DNA from 4 places in the Rothia sp. HMSC071F11 genome. Region 1 is predicted to be linked to each of the others. Evidence: riboswitches for the same ligand, from Rfam matches in the RefSeq annotation. Region 1 holds a riboswitch; each other region holds the start of a gene.
The links. A riboswitch is a leader RNA that binds a small molecule or an ion and turns the genes downstream of it on or off. The one in region 1 is predicted to bind S-adenosylmethionine.
Positions count from the first base shown of each region.

Region 2: linked by a shared signal. The riboswitch ahead of HMPREF2554_RS08645 (LLM class flavin-dependent oxidoreductase) and the one ahead of HMPREF2554_RS01485 (bifunctional o-acetylhomoserine/o-acetylserine sulfhydrylase) in region 1 are both predicted to bind S-adenosylmethionine.
Region 3: linked by a shared signal. The riboswitch ahead of HMPREF2554_RS09080 (methylenetetrahydrofolate reductase) and the one ahead of HMPREF2554_RS01485 (bifunctional o-acetylhomoserine/o-acetylserine sulfhydrylase) in region 1 are both predicted to bind S-adenosylmethionine.
Region 4: linked by a shared signal. The riboswitch ahead of HMPREF2554_RS02320 (nuclease PIN) and the one ahead of HMPREF2554_RS01485 (bifunctional o-acetylhomoserine/o-acetylserine sulfhydrylase) in region 1 are both predicted to bind S-adenosylmethionine.

Region 1 covers NZ_KV795730.1:110,018-114,226, reverse strand. The annotation lists gene HMPREF2554_RS01495 (hypothetical protein) at 1-199, opposite strand, end outside; gene HMPREF2554_RS01490 (ABC transporter ATP-binding protein) at 196-1,197, opposite strand; SAM riboswitch class IV at 1,778-1,891, shown strand; gene HMPREF2554_RS01485 (bifunctional o-acetylhomoserine/o-acetylserine sulfhydrylase) at 2,001-3,347, shown strand; gene HMPREF2554_RS01480 (homoserine O-acetyltransferase MetX) at 3,443-4,209, shown strand, end outside.
Region 2 covers NZ_KV795763.1:132,138-136,346, forward strand. The annotation lists gene HMPREF2554_RS08635 (hypothetical protein) at 1-387, opposite strand, end outside; gene HMPREF2554_RS08640 (YchJ family protein) at 408-845, opposite strand; gene HMPREF2554_RS08645 (LLM class flavin-dependent oxidoreductase) at 976-2,403, opposite strand; SAM riboswitch class IV at 2,509-2,618, opposite strand; gene HMPREF2554_RS08650 (zinc-dependent metalloprotease family protein) at 2,846-4,063, opposite strand.
Region 3 covers NZ_KV795763.1:259,636-263,844, reverse strand. The annotation lists gene metE (5-methyltetrahydropteroyltriglutamate--homocysteine S-methyltransferase) at 1-1,439, opposite strand, end outside; gene HMPREF2554_RS09080 (methylenetetrahydrofolate reductase) at 1,482-2,393, opposite strand; SAM riboswitch class I at 2,471-2,580, opposite strand; gene HMPREF2554_RS09075 (aldo/keto reductase) at 3,048-4,049, shown strand; gene HMPREF2554_RS09070 (sugar porter family MFS transporter) at 4,170-4,209, shown strand, end outside.
Region 4 covers NZ_KV795730.1:311,951-316,159, reverse strand. The annotation lists gene HMPREF2554_RS02340 (DEAD/DEAH box helicase) at 1-1,242, opposite strand, end outside; gene HMPREF2554_RS02335 (hypothetical protein) at 1,296-1,574, opposite strand; gene HMPREF2554_RS02330 (hypothetical protein) at 1,598-1,924, opposite strand; gene HMPREF2554_RS02325 (hypothetical protein) at 1,947-2,276, opposite strand; SAM riboswitch class IV at 2,541-2,669, shown strand; gene HMPREF2554_RS02320 (nuclease PIN) at 2,648-2,926, shown strand; gene HMPREF2554_RS02315 (PIN domain-containing protein) at 2,931-3,365, shown strand; gene HMPREF2554_RS02310 (cell division protein PerM) at 3,617-4,209, shown strand, end outside.

The DNA of each region.
Region 1 (4,209 bases):
CGGCAACAATGCACATGTTCCAGGTACCGATAATACCTGCGCGAGTCCAGGCGAGGGTCGCATCTACTGGCCAGGCACCGGCGGCGAGTGCTTGCAGGGCCGTTGCTCCAAAGGTGCTCAGCAGCAGTAACTGCAGGAAGTAGGGAACCGTGAGGAATTGGCGCAGGGAAAAGGACATTAGGCGAAGCTGCCGGTTCATCGTTTCAATCCTTCCGCCATAGCCAGATATGCCTCTTCGAGGGTGGCTGGGCGAGTATACAGCGGTGTGAGCATCTGAACCTCACGCTCAGTGAGAATACGGGTCAGCAGAGCCTCGGCGCGTTCGTTACTGAAGGGGTGCGGCTCTTCCGAAACAGAACGTTCATTCCAGTACACGGTGATCTCCCACTCGCTACCGTGCGGGGTTAGCAACAGTGTTCCCGCATCGCTCAAAGATCGGGCAAGTTCTTGAAGCACCGCCCCGGCATTCGCACCCACACGCCCGACAGTGCTAGCGGAGATTCCGGCGTGCGTAGTAATATCCGCTACCGTGCCCGAAACCGCCATGCGACCGGCACCGATGACCGTGACCCGATGCGCTAACTCCTCAATCTCGCCCAGCAGATGGCTCGTGAGTAAAATGGCGGTGCCGTCGTCAGCGAGGGAGCGAATTAGCTGGCGTATTGTCAGCGAAATATCTGGGTCAAGCCCGTTCGTCGGCTCATCCAAAAGCAGCAGTTTTGGCTCGCCCAGCAGTGCCCGCGCGATGTGCAGACGTTGTTTCATGCCGCGGGAAAACTCTTGTACTTTCTTCGCGGCGACATCTGCAAGATCGACCCGTTCCAAAGCGCTCGCCACCTGGGTGCGGCGTTTGCGCGCGCTAACCCCGGCAAGGTCGGCGAAGAAGAGAAGATTATCGCGGGCGGATGCTCGCGGATAGAACCCGGTATCCCCGCCGAGCGCAAGTCCCAGGGATGCACGCGCACGCTGGGGGTGTGCAAGCGCATCCACCCCGTCGATGCGAACGGTACCGCTTGTGGGAGTCAACAGTGTTGCGCACATCTGTACAATTGTTGTTTTCCCAGCTCCGTTGGGACCGAGCAGAGCATGAATTTCGCCGGAGCTTATACTGAGCGAAACATTATCGACAGCGGTGAAAACGTGTTCACCTTTGCCAAAGGTGCGGCATAGCTGTGCCGCGTCAAGAATTGTAGACATTGTGATAAAATCTTGCGGTGCTTAGTCACCCGAAGCCTCTTGAGCACGGTGTTCGCACGCCTGCAATATGTGGGACGGGTGAGATGAATAGTCGTGAGAGAGGCACTTCGTAGTGCCTGAATAATCCCAAGTCACCGACTGCAGATGCGGAAGGTATAACAATGAAACCCTCAGAACTTTGGTGTTCAAGGTGCTCACTATGCGCTCCTGGAATGTATCGAACCAAAGCAGGGTTATTTCTGAAATTTTTAAAGCCCACCATCTGGGCGGGCATTCCGCGAGCCGGTGCGACTTTAGCGGGAGGTCATACCTCATCACTCCTAGATTCAAGGTTTCCATCAGTGTAGCATGGCTCACGGTTGTCTACACTGATGGTAATTTAGCGGCGGCTAACTGCAGATCACATGGCTTTAGCGGTTAGGGTATAACATACGTACAGTCACAAGCGCATAAGTATTGGTGCTTCTCCCAAACAATAGGCTGTCGCGAAAACAGTTCATAAAACGTCATCTTTGCAACAATGCGCCGAAAACACGCATCCCGCTTGACCATGTGCGCTTCCTATGAAACTCTAGATGCAGGTCATGAGAGCCAGTGATAAGCCCCAGCTAGCTGGCCGGCAACCCTCCTCCGCGGTGGGGTGCCCTGGGTGAGGACCAGGCGTTGAACACAAAGTACAACGCAAGCGCGGGACCGATGTGCCCGATTCTGGTACATCGTTTTTTCGTTTGCAGAGAAGAAAACCCAAGAACTCTGTACCGAAATCGGCATGCGGCCCCCTGAACTATCACAAGGAGCTTCGCATGAGCAACACTACAGTCCCGACTCCCGCCAACCCCGCCGGTTGGAAATTTGAAACCCGCCAGATTCACGCGGGGCAGGCACCGGATGCCGCAACGGGAGCTCGGGCGTTACCTATCTACCAGACCACCTCGTTCGTTTTCGAGAACGCAGAACAGGCCGCTAACCGTTTCGCTCTAGCTGAGCTTGGGCCTATCTATACCCGTTTGAACAACCCCACCCAAGAGGTTATTGAAAACCGCATCGCATCCCTTGAAGGGGGAGTAGGGGCGCTTTTGCTGGCCTCAGGCCAAGCGGCTATTACCTATGCGATTCTCAACATTGCGGGTGCGGGCGACCATATCGTGGCTTCCCCATCGATTTATGGGGGAACCTACAACCTACTTAAATACACGCTTGCCGACCTCGGCGTTGAAACTACGTTTGTTGAAAACCCGGACGACCTGCAGCAATGGCGCGATGCGGTTCGCCCCAACACGAAACTCTTCTACGGAGAAACCGTACCTAACCCCCGGAACGATGTGCTCGACATCGAGCCTATCGCCCAGATCGCCCACGACAATGGCGTTCCCCTAATCGTCGATAACACTGTTCCCACTCCTTACCTTGTGCGCCCCATCGAATTTGGTGCGGATGTGGTAATCCATTCCGCCACGAAATATCTGGGTGGGCACGGCACCTCAATCGGCGGCGTTATCGTGGACTCCGGGAATTTTGACTACGGAGCCAATCCCGAAAAGTTCCCCAAGTTCAACGAGCCAGCACCTGGCTACCATGGTCTAGTTTATGCCCGTGACTTGGGCAAAGACTCCGCCTTCGGTGCGAACCTTTCCTATATTCTCAAGGCGCGAGTTTCGCTTCTGCGCGACACCGGGGCGGCGATCTCTCCAACCAACGCCTTCAACATTGGTATCGGTCTAGAGACCCTTTCGTTGCGCATCGAACGCCATATCGAGAACGCTACTAAAGTCGCAAACTGGCTGGAGGAGCACCCGCTGGTCGATCAGGTGATCTGGGCCGGTCTGCCTTCCTCGCCCTGGTACGAGCGAGCCCAGAAGTACCTGCCGAAGGGGCCGGGCGCTGTTGTGGGATTCACCCTCAAAGACGCCGACTTGGAACAGACCCGCACCTTTGTGGACGCCCTGCAGCTGCACTCCAATGTAGCGAATATCGGCGATGTACGCTCGCTCGTGATTCATCCCGCATCCACCACTCACTCGCAGCTTTCTGAAGAAGAGCTAGAGGCAATCGGTGTGAGCAAAAACTTTGTGCGCCTCTCGGTAGGTATCGAAAATATTGACGACATTATCGCAGACCTTGAATTGGGCTTTGCAACTCTGAACGCCTAACCTGCACCGCCGCGACCGGGCTGCACAGTAAATGCCCGGTCGCGGTATCGGTTTCTCGCCTGCCATTACCAACTACTGGTTATCGAGGAGAAAACATGACGGAAAATATCGTACACGCCACCTATCTGTCGCAACTGCAGTATCCCAGCGCTCAGGGGTACCTGCGGCAGATGGCGATCGGTGATTTCACCCTCGAAAACGGTACCGTGCTTCCACAGGTAAACATTGGGTACGAAACGTGGGGAACTCTTAATGAAGCTGGGGACAACGCGATTCTTATTCTGCACGCCCTCACCGGCGACACCCATGTTTCGCGCGGGATTCCCACATCGGATATGCCTGCACCCAGTATTCGCGCAGTCGAAAGTGATGGTTGGTGGGAAGGTATTGTGGGGCCGGGCGCGGTGGTCGATACTACCAAGTATTTTGTGATAGCTCCCAATATCTTGGGCGGATGCTACGGTTCGACTGGTCCGGCAAGCATCGTACCCGAGGGGTACCCGGGCGCCGGAAAACCCTGGGGATCACGCTTCCCTTACGTCACTATTCGCGACTCGGTACGAGCCGAAGCCGAACTTATCGCCCGGTTGGGGATTAAGAGTTTTCACCACGTAATCGGCGGATCGCTCGGCGGGGCACGCGCTATCGAATGGGCGGCAACCTTCCCCGAGCTGGTACGCGGATGCGCAGTTATTGCCGCCGGTCCCGCTGCTACCGCCGAACAGATTTCCTGGGCGCACACCCAGAACCTCGCCATCCGTGCTGATGCCAATTTTGCTTCCGGCGATTATTATGGGGGAGCGGCGCCCACGGCCGGGCTCGCGCTGGCGCGGCGCATAGCCCACACCACCTACCGCAGCCC
Region 2 (4,209 bases), on a different contig from region 1:
ATGCAGGTCAGCAGAAGGCACAGCATAGAATTGAAGTTTCGCATCTGCACGCACTGCATACTGCCTAAGAGCTTCTACCCCACGTTCGGAGAGGTTATGTGCACGTTCTTTGGCACGGCGGCGTGCATCGGGGGTAAGGGATGCACTGTTACCGTCAAGATAGGCGGCAAGTTGATTGAAGGATGACATCGAGATTTTGCGCCCATGTGCGGAGTGATGCTCGTGCGGGTTATCTGAAACCATCCACCGCCCGGCGATTTTTTGTCCACTCAAAGATCCTCGTTCAAGGCGTGCACGCACGCTTCGGGGGCTCACCCCGGCGTGCTGGGCATATTCCGCAACTGACATCATGGCAAAAACATACCATAAGAGGAATATTTCTGCCATGCTACCCGATCGGGAGGAATTTAGCTGACCTCACCGTCCAGGTAGTACCAGATGCCGTTTACCTTCTCGAAGCGGGATTTTTCGTGCATGGTGCCTTTCACGCGTTCTTTGGCGGGCGTGCCGGGAACCGAGCGGTAGTACGCCACGAACTCGACCGTGCCCGCCGCATCGAAGGGACCGCCCGAAGAGCCCAGGATATCCAGTCGGTACCAGCGCAGCGTTTCATCCAGCGTTAACTCTGCGGGGCGCGTATGTGGGTGCCAGCTTGCCAGCAGGTAGGGCGCATCGTGTAGGGCGAAGGCGGTGAACCGCGAGCGCATCAGAGCCAGCGGTGTGGGCGCGCCCAAGGTTCCGGATGCGGCAAACTCGCCCAGGTACCGCCCGCAGCAGGCACCGTATACCTCGCCGCTTGTGCAGGGGCAGCGGGTTTGAGGATCATACAGGGTTGTTTCGCTCATGCACCCCATTCTAAAGGGCTACCCGATGCAAACATGCGAGAACCCACCCATCCCGGCGGTCAAACCGGAGAGGGGGCGGGTTCTGCACTGTTTTCAATATATTGCGGAGGAAACTCTGAGGCAGAGTTGGTTAGTTCGCGATAGCGCGTGCGGGGGTGTCTGCCGTGGAGGGCTTACCCACGTAGGCGCCGCGGTATTTCGCGGCCGGGTGGGAGTCTGCAACCTTAGTCTGGCCCTTACCGAACAGGCTTTCGCGCAGGGTCTCGCCCTCATAGGAAGTGCGGTAGCGCCCACGCTTTTGCAGCTCAGGAACCACGAACTCGATGAAGTCCTCGAAGGAACCGGGCGAAACGTGGTATGCCAGGTTAATACCGTCCAGTCCGCCTTCATCAATCCAGCGTTCGAGTTCGTCGGCCACCTGCTGCGGGTCGCCCACAATAACCTCGCCCATACCGCCAATAGTGCAGTGCTCGGCAATATCCTTACGCGTCCACTGCTTATCCTTGGCTTGCAGGGTGAAGGGGGTGAGGAAGGACTGAATCGACTCGGTCTTCACATAGTTGAGTACCTCGTCCTCGTCGAACTGGGAAAGATCCACGCCGGACCAGCCGCCGATAATGGCCTGCGAAGATTCCAAGTTGACGTACTTGCGGTACTCTTCGTACTTTGCCTTCGCCTTCTCTTCGGTTTCGTCCACAATAATGGAGAGCATCGCGAAAACCTTGATTTCGTCGCGACCGCGGCCGTTCTCTTCTGCGCGGTCACGAATGCGGTCGGTAATAATGCGGGTCAGATCGGGGCGCAGTGCACCGATAAACACAACCTCGGCATGCTTGCCGGAGAACTTCTGCCCGCGGCTGGATGCGCCCGCCTGGAAAATCACGGGGGTACGCTGGGGGCTGGGTTCGGTCAGACCCGCGCCGGGCACGCTGAAGTACTTACCCTTGTGCTGAATCGGGTGCACCTTGGCGGGGTCGGCGTAGATACCCTTCTCGCGGTCTTTGACGACCGCGCCGTCTTCCCAGGAGCCTTCCCAGAGCTTGTAGCAGACATCCAGGAACTCTTCGGCGAGTTCGTATCGGGTGTCGTGCTCAATCTGGGTTTCGAGGCCCTGACATTCGGCTGCGGAAGGCAGGTATGAGGTCACCACATTGAAGCCCACACGCCCGTTAGTGAGGTGGTCGAGAGAAGCGTACTTGCGTGCGAGCGTGTAAGGCTGCTCGTAGGTGACAGCTGAGGTCACGCCGAAGCCCAGATGCTCGGTCACGGCGGCCATTGCGGAGATCTGCATGAACGGATCGTTCACAGGCACCTGCGCGCCACCTTCGATAGCGGGTGCGGCGGAGTTCTTGTAAATATCGTAGATGCCCACAACATCGGCTAAGAATACGCCGTCGAAGAAGCCCTTCTCAAGGATCTGTGCCAGGTCGGTCCAGTATTTGATGGTGTTGTACTCGGTAGCACGGGAGCGGGGGTGGCGCCAGAGGTCGAAGCTCTGGTGACCCACACAGGTCATGTCGAATGCGTTAACTGCGATGCGCTTCTTCTGCTCAGCCATCTACGTATCCTTTCGCGAATGTTCGGGTGTTCCTGCACCCCGCGCGCCGCCTCCTTTATAGGTGGTGACCTTCTTGGTGTTCCAAGTCGTGCAGGTGGCGCATTCGCGCCGTACTTGCTTCGTGTCCCTTGAAGCCAGATCATCATCTGGAGCACCCCGCTACGGGAGAGGGTTGCCGCCCGGCTAGCCAGAGCTTTACACCGGGACTCATAATCCTTGATTTTGAGTGTATAAGGGGTGTCGTGGTTGGTGCGATATTATGACGAATATTAATGTTTGTGACTGTCGCCCGTAATATTAAGGGCCGCGTACGTCGCCCGGCGGACAGCAGTGTTCTTTCGAATGCGATGGCAAAATTCGGGAGCAATAGTTTGCAGCGGGAGCGTGTTTAACGCTCCCGCTGCCATTCTTCGCTCCCATTTTAGGAAAAGCGTCAAATTATTCAGGAAATGAGATCCAATTCGCGGGCATATTCCGCTGTGATGGGGTTTATTTCCACCTTGGGCTCAGGGACAGGTTCAGTACCACCTCGTCCAGTCAGAACTGCAAAGCGCAGGTTTTTCAGGTCGCTTGGTGCCGTCAGCCAGCCTGTCATTCCGTCACGGTTAAGATCAAGAGCATAGATTCCATGGTCGATTTCGCCATTACCGTTGAGATCGACAGGTCCATCTGCTGGCCTCAGTACGGCCTCTGGATTGGGCCGATACATGTACCCACGCGCTTGGGGACCAAAGCCTTTGCGTTCGTCCAAGGCCCATTCTTTAAGGGTCGGCATATCCTGCTGCAGGTATCCGAAATATTTGGTTCCATCCGCCTTGGGCACACCGGTAAGCTGATAGTTGTAATTCATCACGCTGAAGTACTGTGGTTTACCTTTTTCACCTTTCTCCTCGGCATCACCACCGTGCTGCAGGCCGAGGTTATGCCCCAGCTCGTGAATAAAAGTACCCACGCGAATATCGCTCATATTACCTTTATTGTTATTCCAGTGTGTCTTTCCTACAGTCACCATGAAATTAAGACCTCCCAATTGCCCCAATCCTGATGAACCTTCCTCCCCACTTTGTTGTTGCACGTAATAGTCACCCCAGACCATATAGTGAAAGAGCCCTTCACGATACTGATTAATATGAGAAGCCTTAAACTTGGCCCAGTTCCCACCTCTGTCATCTATATCGTCGCTGAACACTTGCCACTCGACCTGTTGACCCCCTCCCAAGTTGTACTTGGGGCCCCGAGCGGAACCGGCATCTAGGTGCAGGTTAATACCCGTTTTGCCGTCGGGGTTGCTGATATTCAAATCCGCGAAAGACTGCACGATGCGGTCCAGCTCTTCCTCACTAGCAAGCTCACCGGGCATATAATCCATCTCGACAAAAATGTCTTTATGGTTGGGATCCGCGCCCATCTTAGGGAAATCGATCTCTGGTATGCCATCGTTATTGACATCGTACCCGTCTCTTTCCATCCCGTCAGGAATATGATCACCGTCGAGATCATCCGGGTTGGGTTCCTGAGCGAGATCCATATTCCGGTTCTGCGCGTGCGCAGGCTGAGCGGGCTTCGCTTCCACCGCAGAAACGGGCAGAGAATTCAGAGGAGCAACAAGCACCAGGCTGACAAACGCCAGCATCAGGCGCACTATAGTACGTAATTTCATGAGAGATATTCCTTATGTCGTTGTATTGAGTGAGAGGGAATCTTAAATAGAGAGTGAAGTGAGTGATATTCATCGGTGAGAACCTGCGATGTTGCGGGCTCTCGGATGCGAATACATCTTGGGCGGCGTCACGATGCCGTTTGAGC
Region 3 (4,209 bases), on a different contig from region 1:
GCGATCTCTTCACGCAGGAACTCGTCAAGCTGCTGCTGCGTGATTTTACCGGCACGCGCCTCTGCACGGTGGCGGCGAATATCGCCGGTCTGCGGGAACGAACCAATGGTCGTGGTCGGCAGCTTCGGCAGATTCAGGTCAGCCTGGGCATCCCGGCGGATTTTCAGTTCGGGACGCTCAAAATCCTGCGGTTTCACGGATGTGGCACGCTCACGGATTGCGGCATTATGCTTACGCGGATCCGCTGTGAAACGTGCCAGCGCTTCGTCGGCGGTCTTCAACTCTGCTTCAACCGCAGACTCACCGTCGGCAAGACCGCGGGCAAGAGTCACGATCTCAGCGACTTTCTGGTCGGCAAAAGCCAGACCGTCTACGGGCACATCGGCGGGGTCTTCAAGGTCGAGATCGTGCGGCACATGCTGCAGCGAGGTTGAGGATGCAACCGCCACCGCACCGCCGTTAATGTTCTGGAGTGCGTGCAGGAGCGCTCGCAGGTCGGCACGCCAAATATTGCGCCCGTTAATGGCACCCGCCACCAGGGTGACGCCGGAATCTTTGAAGGCGGTCAGCGCCTCGGCATCGTAGAGCGTGGAAACCAGGTCGAGATGCAGCGCCTCAATACCGGTGTCTAACAGGGCGGGCAGGTTCTCGCGCAGGTTGCCGTAGGGGCTTGTCACCAGGATTGCGGGGCGGTTCGTTTCGGCTGCCAACGCGCTGTAAGTTTTACGCGTCAATTCGGCGATTTTGGCGTTGGGAATATCGCGGTCCACGGTTAGGCCGGGTTCGTCGAGCTGCACCCACTGCACGCCGCGTGCCGCAAGCTCGGCGAGCACCTGCTGGTAGGCTTTCACGAAATCGTCCAGGCGATCCAGCGGTGTGAACCCTTCGGGCGAACCCTGTTCGGCTTTTGCCCCGAGAAGCAGGGTGAGCGGGCCGACCAGCTGCGGGCGCACTGTCACCCCGTGCTCCTTGGCGACTTCAAGCTGCTCGTCGATAGCCTCAAAATTCAGCTTGATCTCGGTATCCGGACCGATCTCGGGCACTAGGTAGTGGTAGTTCGTATCGAACCATTTCGTCATCTCCAATGGAGGCAGCGTCTCGGTGCCGCGCGCTAGAGCAAAGTACCCGGGCAGATCGAGCAGGCCGCGCGCATCCTTGGCGTCGGCAAGACGCTTGGGTACGAGGGTGAAAAGGCGCACGGCATCGAGCACCTGATCGTAGTACGAGAAAGTCGCCGGAATAGACGAATCGGTGGCGCTAAGACCGCGCTCGATCACACGGTCATAGTAGGTGCGCTGCACATCTGCGGCCGCCTGGCGCAGTTCATCCTGCGTGATTTTGCCTTTCCAGAACGCTTCCTGTGCCTTCTTCAGCTCGCGGAAACGGCCCACGCGGGGGTAACCGACGATGGTTGCTGCGGGGAATGGGGTGCGGGTCATCCTAGTTCCTTACTGTGGGAGGGTGTCAAATAAAAGGGGAGTTTAGAGGTATTGAAGATCGCTCAGGGGGAGTTTGAAACGGTTCGAGTAGCGCGGAACGTCGAGTTCTTCGAGGACGTCCAGCACAGCCTCATGCTCGTTAAACGTGTAGAAATGCAGGCCGGGGGCGCCAGCATCAAGCACCTTGCGACATTGGTCGAGTGCATGTTCCACGCCGATGCGGTGCAGCTCGCGCGGATCGCTCGCGGTTTCCAGACGATGCGCCAGCTCGCGCGGCACTTCAAGCCCGGCAAGCTCGCACAGCTTCGTCAGCCGGGTCAGCGAGGTAACGGGCATAATACCAGGGATAATGGGCATCTCAACCCCGGCAAGGCGCGCGGCATCCACAAGCCCCGAATAGCGCTCGGTCTCAAAGAAAACCTGGGTGATGGCGAAATCCGCCCCGGCACGCTGTTTTGAAAGCAGAATCTCAATGTCTTGAAGAAGCGAGGAAGATTCGGGGTGCTTATGCGGGTACGCCGCAACCCCAATCGACACCTTCCCCGCAGCAAGATGCGCGAAATCCTCACGTTCCACCCTGCGAATCAGCTCCACCAGGTAGCGGGCAAAAGGCAGCTCAAGCGGGCGCGTGTTTTCGGGTGGAATATCGCCGCGCAGTGCCAAGAACCCGCGCACACCAAGCCCCAGAATCAGACGAACCGAGCGTTCCAAATCGGCCACGGAATGCCCCACGCAGATTAGATGCGCCAGCGGGTTCAGCGATGTTTCATGCACCAAGTGATCGAGCAGAGCCAACGTCTTTTGGCGGCGTTGAGCATCGCCCGAATAGGTGACGGAAACGTAATCCGGGTTGGTTTGCTCAAGCTCGGCAATGGTTTTGAGCAGGGAATCGCAGCTTGCGTGCGACCGTGGTGGATACAGCTCGTAAGAAAGAGCCGGGTGAACTGTCGTCATTTTCATTCCTCCGTGTTCACCCGATAGAAGCGTGCCCGAAGGTACGCCAAATCTTAGCAAGACGCGAAGGGAATTCACTTCTATCGGTTCTGGCGGGAGCACCTTGTCCGTCCACCCCATGGGGTGGAGGCTGGCGAGGTTGCTGCGACGTCTAAGAGCCAGATCTCTCGGTCGCTCTGGATAGATAACGTTCCCATTCTAGGCAGGATGCGCGGTGCCAGCAAGAATATGTCAGCACATGTCGTCGAGCGGTCACAACCGCTTAATATTGCGGGATGCGGCGAAACATTACGTCATACGGGTTCGCGGCAGTTCGGATCGGCGGATTGAACCCTCCACCTGATTTGGCCGCAAGTTCAGCCGCGAGCAGATAGCGGAATGTTATCTGCTCGCGAAGATTACAGAGGGGGTGACGCGGCGAGAGGGAGAAGGCATTCTACAAGGAAAAACCGGGTACTGTTCTGAGAAAACATGTCGTGTAAACTGTATGCAAGAGTCCCCCGACCGCCTCTACCCGTGAATCTGCAGGTTCACAGGATATGCGCATATGTCGGGGCCCTTCTTTATCTGCTTCCGGTCTTACTCTAGGGAATTGCAGAGCGCCGTGAACGTCATGTTGCGACCATACACTGTCAAACACGGTAGAGTAAACGTATGGAACGCATCGAATCTCCCGCATATGCACGCCTGGGTAACTCCGGGCTGGTCGTGCCCTCCGTCGGTATCGGCTGCAACAATCTGGGACGCCCCGGCACCCCCACTCAAACTCAGGAAGGCACCAACGCCGTGATCGCCGCCGCAGTCGAGGCGGGCATCGGCTTCTTCGATATTGCCGACCTGTACGGCGCCGAACCCGGGCTGTCAGAAACCATGTTCGGTACCGCGATGCGCGAACTTAACCTCAACCGTGATGACCTGATCATCGTCACCAAATTCGGGCTTCCCACCGGTACCCTCAACGGCAACGACTGGGATGCGCGCGGCTCACGCCGATACATCATGCGTGCCGTCGAAGGTTCACTGCGCCGCCTGGGAACCGAGTACATTGACCTGTATTTCTACCACAGCCCCGACCCGAACACCCCGCTGGAAGAGACCCTATCTGCTCTCGATACGCTCGTGACCAGCGGAAAGGTTCGTTACCTGGGGCACTCCAACTTTGCGGGGTGGCAGCTTGCCCACGCCGAGCATCTCGCCCGCGAACTCGGCACTGAGCGGTTTATCGCCGCCGAAAACCACTACAACCTGCTTGACCGCCGTGCCGAACTCGAAATTCTTCCCGCCGCCCGCCACTTCGGGCTCGGGGTTCTCCCGTATTTCCCGCTTGCCAATGGGCTTTTGACCGGAAAATACCGCCGCGACAGTATCCCTGCAGGGTCACGTCTGTCGCATTCCAAAGCGCAGGTACTTGCGCAAGCCGACTGGGAACAACTCGATGCCTACCACGAATTTTGTGCCGATCTGGGGATCTCTGAGGTTCAAGCCTCCATCTCTTGGCTCAAACAGCAGAACCCCGTCGCTAGCGTGATTGCCGGGGCAACCACCCCCGAACAAGTACACGCAAACGCGCAGGCCGCAAGCGTGCGTTTCAACGATGACGAACTGGTGCGGCTCAACGAGATTTTTCCAGCGCCCGAAAGCATCGCGCTTTTCTAACAATCTCCTTCGCCACTGCAAATATAGCCAGCTGGAAATATAACTAATCGGGAATATACCCAAGCCAGCAAGCGTTTAAAGACTGTGCGGTCTCTCAACCTGTGCCGTACAAGACCCTTCATGAAAGACAAAAATACCCGCATGAGCATCACCACCGAGC
Region 4 (4,209 bases), 200 kb from region 1:
AATACGCTGCACAAGACCGCCGAGCGCGAAAAATCCTGAGCGCGGCGAGCCGATAGGGTGGCAGTGTGCGGCATCAAACCAGAGCTGTCGCACCCGGTTATCTTCGCGGGTTTCCCACCCCAAGGCGGCATGAAGAGCCAAGTCGGGGGTGGAATCTTCGCTCACGGCAGCCTCTGCGTTCTGTCGGGACTCGGCCCCAACAGCTCCGGCATGTACCCTCACCTGGGCGGGTGGTAGAACTGCCGTGGTTACCTCAAACCCTTCGAGAAGAATCGGCAGGCCGATCTGCTCTGCACGAGCCAGAACATCCCACAGCAGCGTGGAGTTCGTGGCGGTGAGCGAAATCCAGTCCCGATGCGAAGAATACATATTCTGCCACGGGCGTGCGATAGCGTATATTTCGGCGAAGAACCGTTCGTGCTCAGGGTACACTTCGTGACGACCGACCGGCCCACCCACGCTGGATGCAAAGGTCTCCCAGCTGAGCCCGCCCTTGATCCAGCGCCCGGTTTTGGACTGCATGAGCGGTCGCGCCAGCAAATTGATAGGCGGGGTTGCACCGGGAATATTGCGCCCGCGCGCATACGAACCCGAAATGCTGAAGGAAAGGTCGAGCGCCCCCGGAACCCGTGCAGAATCAATACCGGATGCTTCGCCCCGGGCAGCGAGAACCTGTGCCATATCGCGCCGCCACACCGAAATTTTCGAGGGCGAAGAATGCATATTCTCGTGGTCGTTCAGGGAGAGAGGTTTGGGATCGGTGGTGAGCGAGCTTGCTGAACGAATCGCCCCGGATGCGCGTAACGCCGCCAGGGGATCGTCGGCTGCCTCCGCAACCTGCTGTGCGGTATCTTCTGGGTTCTCCGGGTTCATAGACTGGCGGATGCGGCCACCAGGCGCATTGTCGAGGGCTTTCCGCGCAGTCTTGGCACGGTCGAGTGCAGTGAGCATGAGGGCGACGGCGTGCTTGCAGTCGGCGGTGACTGGGCATGTGCATCGTGCGTTGAAAAGATTGGAATCGGCGTCAGAACCCGGGAAGAAGCGAATATCTACCTCATAGGGAATAGGGGTGCTCCCATTCACCAGACCTTCCAGCGTGTTTTCGTCTTCGTCGTAGGTGTAGCGCACCACTTCACGCTGACGGGCATAAGCAAGCCCGCGCTGGTATGCCTTATGCCCCGCCTGCCGAATAATCTGCGCAACGGTGACGGGGATATCGGGGAAAGGGTTTGGCGTGCTCACCGTTCTATTATCTCAAGGGTGTCAAAGAATCGCGCGGTAATTCGTTATGAGGTCTACCCAAGATGGGCTGTACGTTTCTTACGTGCATTTTTGATGACTATTGTGAAGAACATAATAAAAGTGATGATGGTGGTCAGGAAGCCAACGCATAAGACACTCATGGCGAGGGTCGCGGCTGCTTGTGTGAGAGGACTCGACCCCTTGGGCTGGATGCCCCTCCACTCGAAGGCGTGGTATTCAACGACTGCTCCCCAGCCCGCTAGGATGAACAATCCAATACCGAGAATGAGGAATAGTGCAGCTATTGCCCCGACCATACGTGCAGTTTTCATGCTTTCCCCTTGAGTAACTGACTTTATGGATTCATCTGGTCCCGTTCTTTTGCCAAGGGTGTTTTATTCTGCTCAGCATGCTTGTTTTGTGCCTTGCGTGCCTTCTTGGTCGCCGTTGTGAAGAGCAGAATAAAGGTGATAATGCCGGTGAGGAAACCAATGCCTAGGAACCATAGGCTCAGATTATTAGTCGCCATGACGAGGGGACTTGCTCCTGCGGGATCGACACCCCTCCACTCGAAGGCGTGGTATTCCACGAGTGAGCCCCAGCCGGCTAGGATGAGCAATCCAAACCCGATAACCAGAAGTACTGCGGCTACTGCTCCAACGATGTATATAGCTTTTTTCATGAGCACTCCTTAGATGCTGACTCTATGAATCAACCTGGTTATGGTCGCCTTCTACCAAGGGTGTTTTATTCTGCTCACTGTGCTTATTTTGTGCCTTGCGTGTATTCCTAGTCGTCGTTGTGAAGCGCAGAATAAAGGTGAAGAGCCCGGCGAGAAAACCGGTGCCTAAGAACCAGTAGCTGAGGTTGGCGGTTGCTCGCGTTAGGGGACTTGCTCCTTTATGCTGCACGCCCCTCCATTCGAGGGCATGATACTCTACAAGTGAGCCCCAACCGGCCAGGATGAACAAGCCAAACCCAATGATCAGAAAAATTGCGGCCACTATCCCCATGATCTGTACAGTCTTTTTCACAGTTATCACTCTTTCTTTCCGGAAGCGTAAAGTGGGCGTGACATGGTGATATATCAGAGGCAAGATAAATTTCTGTACATTACCCAGTGTGCCGTGATTTTTCTCGAATGTGTAGACCTGCTCTGAAGGCCCAAAACTTCACACTACGCCGCCATGAGGCAGCTATATACAGGTATGCATTCATAATCGCGTTATGTAAATCACAAGAATTTGACGGGTTCGCACGTTTACAGATTCCTGAAAGCTGTTGTAACCTGGATTCAGCTTCAAGAGTTTCGACTGATAAGCTCCGACTATGGTCGAACGCCAACCCCATGTTCACGGGTGGCTCGGATGACGAAGCGGTTTGTATTCGCCGCCTCAGGTGGCACTTGGTACAGGCAAGAGCAACGCGAAAGGAACGCGCATTCGGCGCATGGTTGTCAATGTACAACAGCTCTTCATCTCCAGCATCCCCCCTTACTCCTGCACGCTCTTATCAGGAAAATCTGCGTGCCGCATCCGTGCCCGCACGCGGCGGTTACCAGGCAGTAAGCATTCAGGATTACGCACGTATTTCTTCTAAGCGCGACGAATTCCTCAATTTTCTGCTTCTTCCCAACCCCGAGGGTATTCCCGCCGTCGAATATGCCGGTCTGCGCGTAGCATAGGGGTATGAGCGCCTCAGGACTGCTTCTCGACTCGGATGTACTCGCCGAGATCCGCAAAGCCACGCCAGATCCCAAAGTTGTTGCCTTTCTGCGCCGCCGCGCCTATAAACACCTCTACATTTCGGTGCTGAGCGTAGGCGAGCTCAAAGGACTCTACCCCTACCCAGAGACCGACCGCTGGATTGCCGAACTTCTCGACAGATTCGCCGACCACATCATCAACGTGGATGCGCGCGTAAGCCTCGAATGGGCGGGACGCAGCGCTCCGCGCGGCACTCACAGTCACGGACGTAAAGATGCCGAGCCCCTGCCCACCGCCGCCCTCGAAGGTCTGATGGCGGCGAGCGCCCAAGCTCACGACCTCGAAATCGTTTCTTCAAAAGCTGAGGTGTACCGGTCCTGGGGCGTACCCGCGGTGAATCCGTGGATTGAAGACTAAATCTTCCGCACAATATTTCACCGTAAGCGCCGGGGGAGTACCTGCGTGTTTGAGAAGGTCGTGAGAAATGCTCGGCACAGTTAGCTGTATGCGTTGCCGCGGCGGTGAGAGCGCATCGGTAACGTTCGTGTAACCCCTCTGTTCACGGTGAGCGGTTAACGAAGGTTAGCCGCCAATTAACCGGAACTATTTCCCCGAAAGCCCAGCAGGCTCACACGCGCTGGCAGGTTTCATGGCATGATGGAAGAACGATGAAAAGTAGCTCTTCTACATCCCGGTATTCTGCCCCTATGCCACTCTGGCTGCAGGGCATCGTTGAATTAGTTTTTACCGCCGCGCTTTCTTTCGGGCTTGTGCTCGTTCTGCTCATGGCGGTGTGGTTTACCAACGGTTTTAACCGTATGGATTTTCCCGCGCTCGCAACTCTTGCCTCCCACCTGTGGCTGCTCATGCACGGTGTGCCGCTGAATATTCCGAATGCTTTCGGTATTATCTTGCCGCACGGCATGCTCACACTGGTGCCCATGGGGCTGAGCATTATTCCGGTGCTCTTATGCTTTAGGTCTGGGCGGAAACTGGCGCGCGCATCCTATGAGGGGGAATTCTTCAAACCCGTACTATTAGGGTGCGCCGCCTACGGTATTTTTGCTGCCGTCGCCTTTGCATGGGCGAGCACCGAACGGCATCTGCTGGGTATTGTTGGTGCGGCGTTGATTCCACAGATCGTGGTGCTGGTCGGGCTGATCTGGGGCGGCTACTATGAATCGCGTTCGCTCGCCCGTATGGTGGGCGTGAACACCGCTGAACAGATTTCGCAGATGAGCCAGTACTCGCGGTGGGCGAG